2 regions of the Arthrobacter sp. TJ-265 genome follow, and region 2 is predicted to be linked to the other one. Evidence: predicted binding sites of a transcription regulator. Region 2 holds the regulator's gene; the other holds the start of a gene.
The links. The regulator LexA, encoded in region 2, represses DNA repair genes until DNA is damaged. The targets are predictions, from matches to a motif close to TCGAACANNTGTTCGA.
Positions count from the first base shown of each region.

Region 1 (8,439 bases), on a different contig from region 2:
GCGCGGCGACCGCGTGATGGTGCCGTTCAACGTCTACTGCGGGTCCTGCTACTACTGCGCCCGTGGGCTGTTCTCCAACTGCCACAACGTCAATCCGAATGCCACGGCGGTGGGCGGCATCTACGGCTACTCGCACACCACGGGCGGGTACGACGGAGGCCAGGCCGAGTTCGTGCGCGTGCCGTTCGCCGACGTCGGACCGACGATCATCCCCGACTGGATGGACAGCGAGGACGCGGTGCTGCTCACGGACGCCCTGGCCACCGGGTACTTCGGAGCGCAGCTCGGCGACATCGTCGAGGGTGACACCGTGGTGGTGTTCGGCGCAGGACCCGTCGGGCTGTTCGCCGCCAAGTCCGCATGGCTCATGGGTGCCGGGAGGGTGATCGTCATCGACCACCTCGAGTACCGCCTGGAGAAAGCACGCGTCTTCGCGCAGGCCGAGACCTTCAACTTCGCGGAGTACGACGACATCATCGTGGAGATGAAGAGGACCACGGACTACCTCGGCGCCGACGTCGTGATCGACGCCGTGGGTGCGGAGGCGGACGGCAGCTTCCTCCAGCAGGTCACGGGGACCAAGCTCAAGCTGCAGGGCGGCTCCCCCGTGGCCCTGAACTGGGCCATCGACTCCGTGCGCAAAGGGGGCACGGTGTCCGTCGTCGGAGCCTACGGCCCGATCTTCAGCGCCGTGAAGTTCGGGGACGCGCTCAACAAGGGCCTGACCCTGCGCATGAACCAGACGCCGGTGAAGCGGCAGTGGCCGCGCCTGTTCGAGCACATCCGGAACGGCTACCTCAAACCCAATGACATCGTCACGCACCGGATCCCCCTGGAGCACATCGCCGAGGGATACCACATGTTCTCGGCGAAGCTCGACGGATGCATCAAACCGCTCATCATCGCGGACCCCAGCTAGGAGACCCCCATGTCCTCATCGACGCCGTCCACCCCCTACGTCGCGAACAAGCCCACCGACATCCCCAGCGCCGAGGCCCTCCGGGCGAGGATCCCGGGCTGGGGCGCGGATTTGGACCCGAAGGACCGGCCCTCCTATCCGCGGGAGGTGTTCGATCCGGCCGGCACCGGTGCCCACTGGGACTACCCGGAGGAGCAGCAGGGCCGGGAGGGCCGTGAACGCTCGATCGAGCACGGACAGCTGACACCGGTCTTCGGGACGAGCGCGCCGCTGCACGGCGTCTCGGGGAGCATCCGGCGGTACGCCTACCGGTACGGCGAGGGGCGGGCCGCCCACTGGCTCATCCTTCTGGCCGGCGACCGTGTGGACGCCTGGGGTGCGCATCTGAGGTCGTTCGCCTCGCTGCGCCCGGACAACCCGGTCACCGAGACGGGCATCCTCGCGGAGCGGCGGCGGCACGGGATCGCGTCGCGCGTCGGCAGGAAACGCGTGGACGTCAACCACCTGTGGATTGACCCGATCGTCGTCGCCGGCCCCTGGGTGGCCGCGACGGCGGGGGCGGCGCTGGCGGCGCGGGCGATCGCCCGCAGGGCGCGGCGCTGAGGCCGGCGGCACCGCGACTCCTCCCACTGCACGACGACGGCGGGTGGGCATGGTCGAACAGTCCCCCTCCCGGCCCTGCTGCACCGGGAGGCATCGCTCGATGCGGCAGGACCCGGACGCCCTGACGCCGCGGGTCAGCGCCGGGAACGCACGGGTGCGGCCGACCCAGGGGCCGCCCGCGGGATCCAGTACGAGAGGACCCCGGCCCCGAGGAAGCCGAGGACGGCCGTCGCCCAGATGCCGGCCGACAGGGTGGCCAGGGCGGTCACGAGGGCGAGCAACCCGGGGCCGGTCATGGTCCCCACGTCCGTGAACAGGCGCCAGATACCGAGGAACTGCGGACGGCCGGGCGAGGGTGAGAAGTCCGCGCCGAGCGTCATGACGATGCCCGAGCCGATGCCGTTCCCGAACCCGATGAGCAGGGCCACCAGGAGCAGTCCGGTCGCGTCCCCGGTGAGCGGCAGGAGCGTGAGCGCGACGCCCATGATGAGCATGCAGGGGACCGCGATCCACCGGCGGCCCCGGACGTCCATGACCTTGCCGGACGGGTAGAAGATCAGCATGTCGATCGCGCCCGACAGTCCGTAGATCAGCGCCGTCGCCGAAGCGTCCAGGCCGATGTTCTCGGCCCACAGCGGCAGGACCGCCTGCCGGGTGGCCCGTACCGCCGCGATCAGCAGGACCCCGATCCCGACGGTGAGGAAGATCCGGGCGTGGCTGCGCATCATGGATCGCACCGTCGGCGGAGCCAGTACGGCCTCGATCGGCGTCCGGGCCGTCATCGCGATCCGCCCAGGGCCGTCGAGTTCGGGGACACGCCAGCTCAGGGCCGCCGCGGCGAGGCTCGCCACCCCGCCCACCCAGTAGGCGCCGTCGAGCCCGAGGGCGCTCATGGCGAGGGCCGCCGCGAAGGGCCCCGCGAAGACCCCGATGCGCGTGACGCCCCCGAGCGTGGACAGCGCGCGGGCGCGGAAGTACGCGGGCACGGCCTCGGTGAGGTAGCTCTGGCGCGCGAGCCCGAACACCGCGCCCGCCATGCCCACCATGAAGACGGCGGCCGCGAAGACGGGCAGCGTCGGGGCCGCGAGCGCGAAGAACATGGCCGCCGCGCACCAGAGCGCCGCTCCCACGAGGGCCTTGCGTTCGCCGAACCGCGTGGCGATCAGCGTCGCCGGGACATTGGTGACCAGGGACCCGATGCCGGAGAGCGTGATGACGAGGGCCGCCGTCGCGACGTCCGCACCGAGATCGCGCGCGGTCAGCGCGATGACCGGGAGGATGGCGCCCGTGGCGACCCCGTACAGGAGCGACGGGCCGTAGGCCCCCACTGCGATCGCACGGAGGTCGAAGGTTTCCTGGGGCACCCTTCCACACTAGTGGGCAGGGCGACCGCCCGTCGTCCTGGTCTGGACAGCATCGGGCAGGTGCACTACTTTGTCGTACCATCGACCCGGCGCGCCCTACCCCGGCGGGAGTATCGCATGGCTATACCTACCTCAGGCTTCACCGGCAGGCGACAGAACCGGGACGCGAACCTCCCGCCCGGCCAGTACCTCACCGATGGTTTCCCCGTGCTGTCCGCGGGTCCCACGCCCCACGTCGTCCTCGCCGACTGGACCCTGCAGATCGCCGAAGGTCCGCGCACGATGCACCAGTGGACGTGGGAGCAGCTGCAGGCACTCCCCCAGGAGGACATCACCACCGACATCCACTGCGTGACGCGCTGGTCGAAGCTCGGGACCAGCTGGCGTGGCGTCTCCCTCGACACCCTGTTCGAGGATGTGGAGTCCGAGGCCGGGTACGCGATGGTGCACTCCTACGGCGGCTACACGACGAACCTCCCGCTGGACGACCTCCTCGACGGCAAGGCGTGGATCGTCCACGAGTTCGACGGCGAGCCCCTCCCGCCCGCCCACGGCGGCCCCGCGAGGCTGCTGGTCCCGCACCTGTACTTCTGGAAGAGCGCCAAGTGGGTCAGCGGGATACGCCTGATGGACCAGGACCTGCCCGGTTTCTGGGAGAGCAACGGCTACAACATGTACGGGGACCCGTGGCGCGAGGAACGCTACTGGTGAGGCGGACGTGGCAGGACGTCGAGGTCAGCGCGGTTCGCCCCGAGACCCCCCGCGCGCGGACCGTGAGGCTCCGCTTCCCCGACGTCGTCACCGGCGTGCCCGGCCAGCACGTGGACCTGCGGCTCACCGCCGAGGACGGCTACCAGGCCGTGCGCTCGTACTCCGTGGCGGCCTGGGTGCCGCCCCGCGAGCTGGAACTGACGGTCGAGGAGCTCGACGACGGCGAGGTCTCTCCCTTCCTCGTCGGCGTCCTGTCGGTGGGCGACCGGCTGGAGGTCCGCGGCCCGGTGGGCGGCTGGTTCACCTGGACGCCGGACCTCGGCGGTCCGCTGCAGCTGATCGCCGGAGGCTCGGGCGTCGTCCCGCTCATGGCGATGCTCCGCTCGCACGCCGAGGCCCGGGCGATCGCACCGGCGCGACTGCTCTACTCGGTGCGCAGCCCCGACCATGTCTTCTACCGGGGTGAGCTCGCCGTGCTCGGGCAGGAGGATCCGCAGGTGACGATCGACATCGCCTACTCACGCGAGGCACCCGACGGCCGGGCGGCCGGCCGCCTCACGCACGAGGCCGTCACGGCGTCCTGCTTTCCGCCGGACGAGGCTCCGGCCGTCTACATCTGCGGCTCGACGGGCTTCGTCGAGGCCGTTGCCGCGTGGCTCGTCGAGGACGGGCACGACGCCGGCCGCATCCGCACGGAGCGGTACGGCGGCTAGGAAAGGACTGCCATGGACAGCTTGGAGCAGTACCACCCCGACCAGGACCACCTCGACGGCAACGCCCTCGCCGGGGCGCTCGACCAGTTCGTCTCCGACCTCACGAGCGCGGAGTGCAGGTGCGCGGGCTGTGGCTCGTCCGGCCCGCTGGCCGCTGCGCTGCTCTACACGAATGCGCCCGGCATGGTGCTGCGCTGCCCTACGTGCAGGGCGGTGCTGCTCTGTCTCACGGACCAGGGCGATCGTCAGATCCTCACCGTCGACGGCGTCCGTCACCTGGTGATCGACACGCCCCGAGAGGCGCGACGCATCACGTAGCGATCACCACCCGTACCCCGGTGTGCACCGTGTGGGGTCCGATGGAGATCAGGGTCCCACTATCCCTCCACAATGGCACCCCCGCCTCGATTATTCGAACACGCGTTCGATAATATCGAGCCATGGCCATCACATCGATCACCCGCTCCCCCCGGCCGGGATCCTCCCTGGAGGAGGCTCGTACCGTCCTCAGCGACTGTGCGCTCGGCCTGGCCCAGTACCACCACCTCCTGTCACGGCAGGACGCCCTCCGGTTCGTCGTCGATGTGGAGCAGGTGTCGAAGGTCGTCGATCACCTGCAGGTCCTCGCCGCCCGGGTGGCGGATCACCATGGCCTCTTCTCGGCAGAGGTCGGCCCCGGCGCATCCGCTCCTGCAGAAGCTGCGTCGGTGGCGCAGGACCCTGGGGCCACGTCATCCAGCTCGGCCAGTTCAACGAGCTCATCCAGTTCATCCAGTTCATCCGGCGATGCCGGTCATGGCTTCAGGAACTGTGCGGATTTCCTCCGGGAGACGCTGGGCATCAGCCGTACCGAGGCGAGACGTCGTCTGCATCTGGCGGCGGTCGTGCTGCCGAGCTTGTCACCCACCGGGAACCCGCTCCCTCCCCGGCTGGAAGTGCTGGGGGAAGCCGTGAACTCCTTCGTCATCAGCGGGCGTGCCGCCACCGTCGTGGCGCAGGCGATCGAGCGGGTGCAGTCCTTCGCGACGCCGGATCAGCTTGCGTCGATGGAGCAGCACCTCACCCGGCAGGCGGTCGAGTCCGACGAGGACATCCTCCGCGTCCTGGCGCGCCGCTGGGAATCAGTGCTGGACCAGAACGGGCAGGAACCCACGGAGAAGGTGCTTCGGGCGCGTCAGGGCGTCTTCCTCAAGGGACGACGCCATGGATTGCAGGTCCTGGAGATCGGCGCCACGGACGAGCAGTTCGAACAGCTCGCAACCGTCATGAATGCAGCCGCCAACCCGAGAGGATCCTCGGGGCATGCCGAACACCCGGTCGGCGGCGTAGTACTTGAGGTGACAGACCGGCAAGCACCCGGGTCAGCACGGGAGTCGGCTCCCGGGTCAGCACCCGCTTCGCAGGAGCCGCCGGTCGATCGCGGTGATCCGACCCGGGCGCAGCAACTCCTCGACGGTCTGGTCTCGGCCTGCAGGATCGCCTTGTCGACCGGCGGCCTGCCCGCGACGGGTGGGCATCGTCCGCAGGTGATGGTGACCATCGACTACCAGGACCTGATCGGCGAGACCGACCGGGCCGGCGATGCCGTCTTCTCCGGACAGGTCGATGCGCGGACCATCAGGAGGCTGGCCTGTGACGCGGACATCATGCCGTTGGTCCTGGGCGGCGACGGGCAGGTGCTCGACGTGGGACGTGCGCAACGCCTGTTCCCACCACATCTCCGGCGAGCGCTCGTCGCCCGGGACAAGGGGTGCGCGTTCCCGGACTGCTCCATTCCGGCCAGCTGGTGTGAGGCACACCACCTGACACCGTGGTCGCAGGGTGGCGTGACCAGCGTCGACAACGGGGTGCTGCTGTGCTCGCGTCACCACCACGTCATCCATGAGGACCCGTGGACCGTCGAATCGCGTGGTGGCATCCCGTGGTTCACCCCGCCGGCTCATCGACGACGAACCGGCAACCCCCGAAGGAATCTGTACTGGCAGGCAGGGCGTACAGTTCGCGGCGAACTCGCCGCTACACCTGCGGACATCCCGACCCACCAGCCACCCGTTTCCGACCTGACGGATACGGGTGCTGGATGACGAGGGCGGCATGACCCGGCCGAATGATCCGGGGCGGCATGACCCGGGCCGCATGACTGGGCCGTATGACGAAGGCGGCATGACCCGGGCTCGCTCCGGCCGACGGACTGCGAGCGCCGCGGTCACTGCGCCATCCTGGCGCCGGCCCTTCGGTCCTGCCTGCCTGTCCGCTTCGGCCGCGCCCGCCGACGGACTTCAGCTCCCGCCCAGTCCGGCCACGAGGAAACCTACCCACAGACCCGACGCGGCTGCCGCGAGCGCCGCCAGTGCCGTGCCCGCTCCTGCGAGCACTGCGGCGCCGATGCGGTCCGCCTGCAGCAGACGGACCGTTTCGCTGCTCGCCGTGCTGAAGGTGGTGTAGCCGCCGAGGAAGCCGCCGCCGCAGATCAGGATCCACTCGGGCGTGAGGACACTGATCATCCCGAGCGCGGTGAGGAGACCGAGCAGGAATGAACCGGTGATATTGACGGTCATGGTCCCGATGGGGACCACGCCCCGGAGTGGGGCCCGGATGACGCCGTCGAGCACGAAGCGTGCCACCGCGCCCACCCCGCCCGCGACGCCGAGCGCGAGCACCACGGCGACGCTCACGCCCGTCCTCCGGCGAGACCTGACGACCGACGGCGGACCAGGCTGCCCGCCGCGATCCCGAGCACCGTCGCCCCGAGCCCCACGAGGACGGACACCGCGAGGTACCCCAGTCCCGCCGCAACCCGTCCGCCGCCCACAAGGAGCGCGGAGTCGACGGCGAGCGCGCTGTAGGTGGTGAAGCCGCCGAGGAATCCGGTGCCGAGGAGGAGCCGCAGCCCCCGGCGCCGGCCCGCATCGGGTCCCCGGCGTGCCAGGGCCTCGAGGAGCAGACCGAGGGCGAACGCTCCCGCGATGTTGATCAGGAAGATCCCGACCGGCAGACCCGCAGGGCTCGGGAGGACCTCGGACAGCCCGAACCGCGCGAGGGTCCCGCCCATGCCGCCGAGGAACACCAGCCCGAGGTACCCGGGCCGGAGGTGGGGTGGTGCCTCACCCCGAGGGTGACGGCCGGGGCCCTGCGGATCAGGCAACGTACCGGGCGAGGAAGTCCAGGGTCCGGCCCCATGCGTCCTGGGCCGCTTCGGGGCGGTAGGCGAAGCGGTTCGAGTCGTTGAAGAACGCGTGCCCTGCCCCCGGGTACACCGCGGCGGTGAAGTCGACGCCCGCCTCCGCCATCGCCGTCTCGAGTGCGGGCAGGCCGGTGATCAGGCCCTCGTCCTCCTCCCCGTAGAAGGCGAGGACGGGCGCCGTGATGCGGGACAGCTCCTCGCCGGAGAAGTCCGCGTGACCGTAGAACGGCACGCAGGCGAGCAGACGCGGCTCGTGGACGGCGAGCGAGAAGCTGTAGGTCCCGCCGAAGCAGAACCCGGTGATGCCCACGCGTCCTGCCACCTCGCCGTCGTCGTGCAGGAAGGTGAAGCACGCCCGGACGCGCTCCGTGGTGAGCGCCCCGAACGCGGGATCCCGCAGCGGTGCGAGAAGGGCGCGGAAGGTCGGCTGTGCCTCGTTGCGCGTCTCCTCGTCCGGCCCCATGAGGGCCTCGCCGAGCCGCGCGCCGTCCTCCTCCGCGATGCCGTGATCGGCCAGGAGATCAGGGGCGACGACGACGTAGCCTTCGCGGGCGAACCGGTCCGCGACATCGCGGGTGTGGGAGACGAGCCCCCACACCTCGTGGATGAGGACGAGGCCGCCCCGCACCGGTCCGTCGGGTCGCGCCACGTAGGCCGAGAGGGGGCCGGTGGTGGTCGGGAGGTCCTGGAGCGGGCTCATCCGCCTAGGTTTGCACGCTTGGTGATGCTGCGCCAACCACCGGCGCGGTTGTCCGCGATGATGGCCCGGAAGATCTCCCGGAGTGCGTCCTCGTTCACGGGACGATCCTCGTGGAGAGCGATCGTCCGTCCGGTCACATTGCCGTGGCCACCCGTGATGATGCCGTGCGGATCGGGCGCGAGGCCGCCGTCGTAGAGAAAGACGTTGACGTGGTCCCTGGCGGCGAGGAGGGCACACACGTTGCC
Region 1 is NZ_JBZCND010000001.1:226,210-234,648, reverse strand. It holds gene AC4D2E_RS01095 (zinc-dependent alcohol dehydrogenase) at 1-919, shown strand, start outside; gene AC4D2E_RS01090 (hypothetical protein) at 929-1,522, shown strand; gene AC4D2E_RS01085 (MFS transporter) at 1,657-2,886, opposite strand; gene AC4D2E_RS01080 (sulfite oxidase-like oxidoreductase) at 3,004-3,597, shown strand; gene AC4D2E_RS01075 (FAD-binding oxidoreductase) at 3,594-4,310, shown strand; gene AC4D2E_RS01070 (DUF6510 family protein) at 4,323-4,628, shown strand; gene AC4D2E_RS01065 (HNH endonuclease signature motif containing protein) at 4,751-6,394, shown strand; gene crcB (fluoride efflux transporter CrcB) at 6,590-6,985, opposite strand; gene AC4D2E_RS01055 (fluoride efflux transporter FluC) at 6,982-7,455, opposite strand; gene AC4D2E_RS01050 (dienelactone hydrolase family protein) at 7,448-8,194, opposite strand; gene AC4D2E_RS01045 (DUF1801 domain-containing protein) at 8,191-8,439, opposite strand, start outside.
Region 1: the regulator LexA is predicted to act here: its motif matches at 4,723-4,738, upstream of AC4D2E_RS01065 (HNH endonuclease signature motif containing protein).

Region 2 (8,439 bases):
TGATGTCGAGGTTCCTGACGACGCGCTCGAGGAGGTCCTTGTTGGACCCCCGGCCGAAGGCTGCGTCGAGGTCCACGAGGTGCACCCACTCGGCGCCGGCGTCCTGCCAGGCGCGGGCCGCGTCCACCGGATCCCCGTAGCTGGTCTCGCTGCCCGCCTCGCCCTGCACCAGGCGCACGGCCTGGCCGTCGGCGACGTCGACGGCGGGGAGGAGCTCGAGGGTGGGCGATTCGGTGAAGGGGCTCATGGTCTGCTTTCGTACGGGCGGCGGCGCCGCGGTGGAGGGGCGGGGTGTGGCGGTGCGGGGCGGGGTCAGTCGCCGGGCAGCGTGAACAGGTAGGCGGCCAGGAGCGCCAGGCCGGCGAGGGCGAGGAAGGCGATCCACACCCAGCGCGGGAACTCCTGGCCGCGCAGGGAGAAGGCGCCGCCGATGAGGAGACCGGCGACTCCCATGAGCACGAGGCTCAGCATCGGGTCACCACCGGATCAGCGCAGCCCGTCGATCCAGTTGCGCAGGAGCCGGGCCCCCGCGTCACCGGACTTCTCGGGGTGGAACTGGGTGGCGCTGAGCGGACCGTTCTCGACGGCGGCGATGAACCGGCCACCGTGGTCGGACCAGGTGACCTGCGGCGGTTTCATGGCGGGCTGGGTGACGTCGAAGGACCAGTCCTGCACGCCGTAGGAGTGCACGAAGTAGAACCGTTCGTCGCGGAGTCCGTCGAACAGGACGGTGTCCTCCGGCGGTTCCACGGTGTTCCAGCCCATGTGGGGCACGACGTCGGCCTTGAGGCGTTCGACGGTGCCGGGCCACTCGCCTATGCCGGGCGTGCGCACGCCGTGCTCCACGCCCTCGTCGAACAGGACCTGCAGGCCCACGCAGATCCCCAGCACGGGCCGACCGCCCGCGACCCGGCGCCCGATCATGCGCAGGGCGTCGACGTCCTTGAGGCCCTTCATGACGGCTGCGAACGCGCCGACCCCGGGGACGAGCAGACCGTCGGCGTTCAGGACGTCGTCGGGCTTGGCACTGAGGACGACGTCGGCGCCCACGTGTTCGAGGGCGCGCACCACGGACCGGACGTTGCCCGACCCGTAGTCCAGGACGGTGACGGTGCGCGCGCTCATAGCGCTCCCTTCGTGGAGGGGATTCCCTCGACCCGCGGGTCCGGTTCGACCGCCGCACGGAGCGCCCGGGCGAGGGCCTTGAACTGGGCCTCGACGATGTGGTGCGGGTCGCGGCCGCCGAGGACGGTGACGTGCAGGCAGATCTGGGCGTGCAGGGCGAGCGCCTCGAACACGTGGCGCGTCAGGGACCCCGTGAAGTGCCCGCCGATGAGGTGGTACTCCTGGCCGGCCGGCTCCCCGCCGTGCACGAGGAACGGACGCCCGGAGATGTCGACGACGGCGCTGGCGAGTGCCTCGTCGAGGGGGACGGTGGCCTCGCCGAAGCGTCGGATGCCGGCCTTCGTGCCGAGGGCGATCCGCAGGGCCTCGCCGATCGCGATGGCCGTGTCCTCCACCGTGTGGTGGACGTCGATGTGGGTGTCCCCGGAGGACCTGATGGTCATGTCGATGAGCGAGTGCTTCGACAGCGCGGTGAGCATGTGGTCGTAGAACGGCACCGTGGTGTCGATCGACGACGCCCCGGTGCCGTCGAGGTCGATCTCGACGAGGACATTGGACTCGCTCGTGACGCGCTCGATACGGGCCGTACGGCCGCGGGCGGCATCAACTGTCATGGCATCTTCCTTCTGTGCGCGTCGTTCACGCGCGGATCGACGTGGGAACAGGACGGACGGCGCGAGCCGCCGGGCGGTCCTGCCCTTCAATTCTAGGTGTACCCGCCCTGCACGCCGATCACGGGGCCGCGGTCCGGCGGCGCGGGCCGAACCGCTGCTCCGCGGTGAGTGCCGATGCTCCCACGTAGCGGGCGAGCCACTCGTGCAGCGCGGCGGGTTCGCGCAGCAGCTCGTCGATGCCCGACGACGCGGAGGCGACGTCCGTCCACGCGGGCCGGCGCACGCGGTGGTTGACCTCGATGCCCTTCCACCGCAGCAGATCCGCCCGGGGATGGTCCGCCGGGTAGCCGCGGGGCACACGCTTCAGCGGTTGCGCCCGTCCGGGACGGACCATCATCCCCCGCGCGGTGATCGTCCCGATCGCGGCCACCAGGGCCGGGCCCGCGACGTCGTCCGCCACCGCGGCACGGAAAGCGGCGAGCTGGTCCGGTGCGGGAAGCGGCAGGCCGGTTGCCACGAGGAGGCCGATGCTGCTCACGCGGAGGAAAGCGCCCACACCGTCGGGCCGCTCGGCGACCGCTCCGATGAAGGTCTTGTACGGCGGACTGTCCGGCCGGAACCTGACGTCGTTGTGCGGGCGGTAGATCCGCCAGTCCGAGAAGACCGTCAGGGCCGCGCACACCGCGGCGAAGACCGGCCGGATGCCGACGTCGTACAGCCTGCGCTGGCGGGCCCAGAACTCGCGGGTGTTGTCCGCCTCCAGCCGCGCGAAGAACGATTGAGCCTCATCGAAGATCGGCCGATCCATGCGACACATGATCGGCGATGCGCCCGGGCGGCGCAAGGCCCGCATCGAGTGGCCCCGACACCCCCGGACCGACCCGGGATCGACGGTCAGAGCAGCGTCGCCAGGGCCGTCAGGAACGCCGTCGTCTCCTCCTCCGTACCCGCGGTGACCCGCAGGGATCCCGGGATGCCGACGTCACGGATGAGGACACCCGCGTCCAGGAGACCCTGCCAGACACGGTGCGGATCCTCGAGGCCCGAGAAGAACACGAAGTTCGCATCCGACGGCGCAGGCGAGAGTCCGAGGGCCTCGAGCTCCCGGACGATGCGGTCGCGCTGCACCTTGATCGCCTCGACGTTCGCCAGGAGCGTGTCCGCGTGGGTGAGGGCCGCGTTCGCGGTCGCCTGGGTGATGGCGGAGAGGTGGTAGGGCAGTCGGACGAGCCGCAGGGCGTCGGCGACCTCCGGCGCCGCCGCGAGGTAGCCGATGCGCGCCCCGGCGAGGGCGAAGGCCTTGCTCATGGTCCGCGACACGAGCAACCGCGGACGTCCGGGAAGCAGGGTGAGGGCGCTCGCGGTGCCCTCCTGTGCGAACTCGCCGTAGGCCTCGTCCACGATGATGATGGCACGCGCGTCCTCGCCGGCCTCGTAGGCCGCCTCCACGACGTCGAGGCCGAGCGCCGTGCCGGTCGGATTGTTCGGCGAGCACAGGAACACGATGTTCGCGCCCGATGCGCGGACGGCGTGGGCGGTGTCCTCCGGCGTCATGGAGTAGGCGGCGCCGCGGGCGGCGGTGACGTAGCGCGTGCCGGTCCCGCTCGCGAGCAGGGGGTACATCGAGTAGGTGGGCGGGAAACCGATGGCGGTGCGCCCGGGTCCGCCGAAGGCCTGGAGGACCTGCTGGAGCACCTCGTTGGACCCGTTGGCAGCCCACAACTGATCGGGCGTCAGGCCGTGCCCCAGATAGTCGGCGAGGTTCTTCCGCAGGTCGGAGAATTCGCGGTCGGGGTACCGGTTGAGGCCTGTGGTGGCCTTCGCGACCGCCTCCACGATGGCCGCGTACACATCTGCCGGCACGCCGTACGTGTTCTCGTTGACGTTGAGCAGGATCGGGACATCCAACTGCGGCGCACCGTACGGGTGCAGCCCGACGAGGTCGTCGCGCAGGGGGAGATTGGCTAGGGCTTCAACGGAGGAGGGCACTGCTTCAGTTTAAGGGACGCGGCAGTTCCTGCAGGAACGGCCCATGGTCCGGCGCTGGCGGGAAGCGGGAGCCGCTCACCCCGCGGCCGGTACCGCGATGCTCTGCCCTGCCTGCACCACGGAGCTGGGCAGGTCGTTGAGTTCGACGATCTCGGCGACGACGTCCCGGGGATCACGCTCCGGCGCGTGGCGCACGGCGAGATCCCACAGGGTCTCCCCGGTGACGACACTCACCTCGACCGTGGCCGTGGCCGTGGGTGCCGACTCCCCCGCCTGGGCGTGGGAGGTCAGGAACGCCGCGAGGAGGATCAGGGCCGCGACGCCCAGGGCGATGGGCAGGCCGACCAGGAGCAGGCGCCCTCGCCGCGTGAGCGTCAGGGGGCGGTCCGCACTCCGCTGCGTGGAGGGACGGGACGGCGCCATGAAGCTCGAGGTCGGGGAGGCGGCGGGGGACGCGGGCGATTCAGGCGTGGGGACGAGCCTGAGGTGGCTGTCGGGGCGAGCGGGCGTCCACAGCGAGCTGCCATGCAGTACGGGTGTAACCATTGCCGTTCCTCTTTCCTTCGAATGCCCTGACCGGGCGAAGCACCGGGTTCGAACACACGTTCTAATAAGCATCTGCCTATTTCTAGCATCTACGATCGACCCGTGTCGAGACTCGGTCGAACATATGTTTGAAAACTGCCCTCGACTGTCCTAGCGTGAAGAGATCAGGACATCGTCGACGGATGCTGCTCTCCGAGGGCCGTTCCGTGGTCGATGCATCTCACACAACCAGCCGCCTCTGACAAAACGGTTTCCGGACCACGGAAGCCGACCGGCGGCGACGACGGGATCAGCGATCCCAGGCGAAAGGCGCAACAGTGGCGGAATCACCAGCGGCAGCCCGGCAGGAATCGAACACTGCCGACGTTCCGGCAGACGCCGTGCCCATCTCCGCGGGCCGGGGCAGGCCGCGCGGCCGCTCCGTGTCCAAGGGGCTGACCGCCCGGCAGCTGACGATCCTCGAGACGATCCAGCGGTCGATCGCCGACAAGGGGTACCCGCCGTCCATGCGGGAGATCGGCGACACCGTGGGCCTCGCGAGCCTGTCCAGCGTGACCCACCAGCTGTCGCAGCTCGAGCGGCTGGGCTACGTGCGCAGGGACCCGAAGCGCCCGCGCGCCATGGAGGTCCTGCTCCCCCTGACCCTGGCCCCGGACACGTCCGGCGCTCAGGCCGGTCCGTCCCCGGACGGGAAGCCCACCGCCGAGCACCGGATCGCCGTCGACACCGCCCTCGTGCCGCTCGTGGGGCGCATCGCCGCCGGCGGACCGATCCTCGCGGACCAGGTGGTGGAGGACGTCATGCCCCTGCCCCGCCAGCTCGTCGGCCACGGTGATCTCTTCATGCTCAGGGTCTCGGGCGACTCCATGGTGGACGCCGCCATCTGCGACGGCGACTGGGTCGTGGTGCGCCGGCAGCAGAGCGCGCAGAACGGCGACATCGTCGCGGCGCTGCTCGACGAGGAGGCCACCGTGAAGACCTTCCGGCAGCGGGACGGCCATACGTGGCTCCTGCCGCAGAACACCCGCTACGAGCCCATCCTGGGTGACCATGCCAGCATCATGGGCAAGGTCGTCTCGGTGATGCGCGCGCTGTAGCGTTCGCGGCGACCGTCGTGTCGCAGCTGTCGTGTCGCGGCCGGAGGGACGCCTCAGCGCCCTGAGAGCCGCTCCAGGATCCCGGTGACGGTCGCGCGGTCCGTCGTCGCCCAGAAGGGCGGGAGGGCTGCCCGGAGGAAGCCGCCGTACCGGGCGTTGGCGAGTCGGCTGTCGAGGACGGCGACCACGCCCCTGTCCTCCGCCGCCCTGATCAGGCGTCCCGCGCCCTGCGCGAGCCGGACGGCCGCGTGCGTGGCGGACACGCTCATGAAGCCGTTGCCCCCGTTCCGGGCCACCGCCCGCGTGCGGGCGGTCATCAGGGGATCGTCCGGCCGCGGGAACGGAATGCGGTCGATCACGACCAGCCGGCACGAGGACCCCGGCACGTCGACGCCCTGCCAGAGGGACATGGTGCCGAACAGGCAGGTGTCCGGCTCGTCCGCGAACTGCGTGACCAGCGCGTTGAGCGAGGACTCCCCCTGGCACAGGATCTCGAAGTCGACCTTCGGACGCAATGCCTCCGCCGCCTCCTCGGCGGCACGCTTGGACGAGAACAGTCCCAGCGCACCCCCTCGGGACGCGGTGAGGAGTCCCAGGAGCTCTTCCAGTTGCGCACCGGAGGTTCCGCGCTCGGGCTTCGGCAGGTCCTTCGCCACGTAGAGCACGCCCTGGCGTGGATAGTCGAAGGGGCTCCCGACGTCGACGCCGGTCCAGGCGGGCGCACCGGGACCGCTGAGTCCCAGCGACCCCGCGACGGGACCGAACTCGGAACCGATCGCGAGGGTCGCGGAGGTCAGGATCACGGTGTGGTCCTCGAACAGTCCCTCCCGCAGCCGTCCGGCGACGGACAGCGGCGCGACGTTCAGCGTCGCGGGCGCGGTCTCGTCGGGTTGCGTGTAGCCGGAGCCCGGCGTGAAGCTGCTGGGACGCGACGCCCACACGACCTCGTTGAGGTCCGACGCCGCGAGGATCCGCTCGGCGAGCTCGAAGACCAGCGTGGTGCGTGAGCGGGCGACCTGCCGGCCGCCGTCGACGTCGGCTTCGGACTTGCCGTCCGTCTTCGTGTCCGACAGCGCCGCGCGGGACGCGTCCCGGACCTGGGCGAGGGCCTGCTCGAGATCCTCCGGGAGGCCTCCCGGCAGCAGGCCCGAGGGGACGAGTTCGGCGGCCGCCTCGAAGGCGTCGGCGGCCGTGTCGAGGGCGGCCGTACTGATGGAGGCGTGGCGGCGGAGCGCCGTGGCCGCCGCGCTCACCATCGGGGCGGAGAGCTGGCCGGAGACGGCTCCGGTCACCCGGTCGTGGAGTTCGTGCGCCTCGTCGATGACGACGACGTCGTACTCCGGCAGGACGGCGAGCCCCTCGAACGCGCTGATCGCGAGCATCGCGTGGTTGGTGATGACGATATCGGCGTCCGCTGCTGCGGCGCGCGCCTTCTCGCTGAAACACTCCCGGGCCATCGGACAGCGGGCGGCACCGATGCACTCCATGCTGGAGACGGACACCTGGCGCCACGCGCGATCGCTCACGCCGGGCACGAGGTCGTCGCGGTCGCCCGTCGCGGTCTCCTCTGCCCATTCACGCAGTCGCACGACGTCCCTGCCGAGTGCCGAGGACGGACCGTCGGCCGCGGGGGACGGGTGTGGCGTGGCGTCCTCGCCGAGGCTGAAGAGGGTGCCGGGCGCGTCCTCCTCCGGGAATCCGCCCCCGGTCTTGTGGAGGCAGACGTAGTTCGACCGGCCCTTGAGCAGGGCGACGTCGACGGGGCGCGTGAGCGCGGGCCGCACGGCGTCCAGGAGGCGCGGGAGGTCCCTTCCCACGATCTGGGCCTGGAGGGCGAGCGTGGCCGTGGAGACGATCGAGGGCCGGTCGCTGTCCATGGCGTGGGCGATCAGCGGGACCAGGTACGCGAGCGACTTCCCGGTCCCGGTGCCGGCCTGGACGAGCAGGTGCTCGCCCGAGCGGATGGACTCACTGACCTGCCGGACCATCTCGTGCTGGCCGGAGCGCATCTCCCCGCCCATGGCCGCCACCGCGGTGTCGAGCAGTTCGAGGGCCTGCCGTGCTTCGTCCGAGCGGGGAGCCGGGTCCGGCGCCACGGCGCCGGACCGCGTGCTCTCACTCATGCCGGACGTACGCCTCCAGCTCGGCGGCCAGGCCCTCCCGGACCATCACTTCGAGGCGGGTCCCCTCGCCGACGTGCTCGAGGCCGAGGATCTCGACGTCCTCCTCGTGGAGGCGGCTGAGGATCTCCCCGCGCTCGTAGGGCACCATCAGGTCCAGCTTCACGCCCGGGCGGGGAATGCTCGTGCTGATCAGCTGGCGCAGCTCGGTGAGCCCTGCGCCCGTCCGTGCGGAGACGACGACGGAGCGTGGTTCGCGCTGCCGCAGCCGTTCGATGACGAACGGATCGGCGGCGTCGGCCTTGTTCAGCACGATGATCTCGGGCACCTTGCGGGCGTCGACCTCCGTCAGCACGGCACGGACCGCGGCGATCTGGCCCTCGGGGTCGGGGTGGGACGCGTCGACGACGTGCAGGATGAGATCGGAGTCGGCGACCTCCTCCAGGGTGGAGCGGAACGCCTCGATGAGCTGGGTGGGCAGCGACCGCACGAAGCCGACCGTGTCCGCGAGGGTGTAGCCGATGCCGTCGGGTGTCTCCGCCTTGCGGACCGTCGGATCCAACGTGGCGAACAGCGCGTTCTCGACGAGGACGCCGGCGTCGGTGAGCCGGTTCAGCAGGGACGACTTGCCGGCGTTCGTGTAGCCGGCGATGGCGACGGACGGTACCTGGTTCCGGCGGCGGTTGGAGCGTTTTGTCTCCCGCGCGGGTTTCATCCCCGCGATCTCGCGGCGGAGCTTCGCCATCCGTGTACGGATCTTGCGCCGATCGAGTTCGATCTTCGTCTCGCCCGGGCCACGCGAGCCCATGCCGGCGCCTGCGCTGCCGACCTGGCCACCGGCCTGGCGGGACATGGATTCGCCCCAGCCGCGGAGGCGCGGGAGCAGGTACTCGAGCTGGGCGAGTTCGACCTGCGCCTTGCCCTCGCGGCTCTTGGCGTGCTGGGCGA
Region 2 is NZ_JBZCND010000005.1:98,189-106,627, reverse strand. It holds gene priA (bifunctional 1-(5-phosphoribosyl)-5-((5-phosphoribosylamino)methylideneamino)imidazole-4-carboxamide isomerase/phosphoribosylanthranilate isomerase PriA) at 1-247, opposite strand, end outside; gene AC4D2E_RS15725 (hypothetical protein) at 313-471, opposite strand; gene hisH (imidazole glycerol phosphate synthase subunit HisH) at 487-1,125, opposite strand; gene hisB (imidazoleglycerol-phosphate dehydratase HisB) at 1,122-1,739, opposite strand; gene AC4D2E_RS15710 (DUF2461 family protein) at 1,858-2,547, opposite strand; gene AC4D2E_RS15705 (histidinol-phosphate transaminase) at 2,634-3,728, opposite strand; gene AC4D2E_RS15700 (LysM peptidoglycan-binding domain-containing protein) at 3,804-4,274, opposite strand; gene lexA (transcriptional repressor LexA) at 4,655-5,371, shown strand; gene AC4D2E_RS15690 (ATP-dependent DNA helicase) at 5,425-7,494, opposite strand; gene hflX (GTPase HflX) at 7,487-8,439, opposite strand, start outside.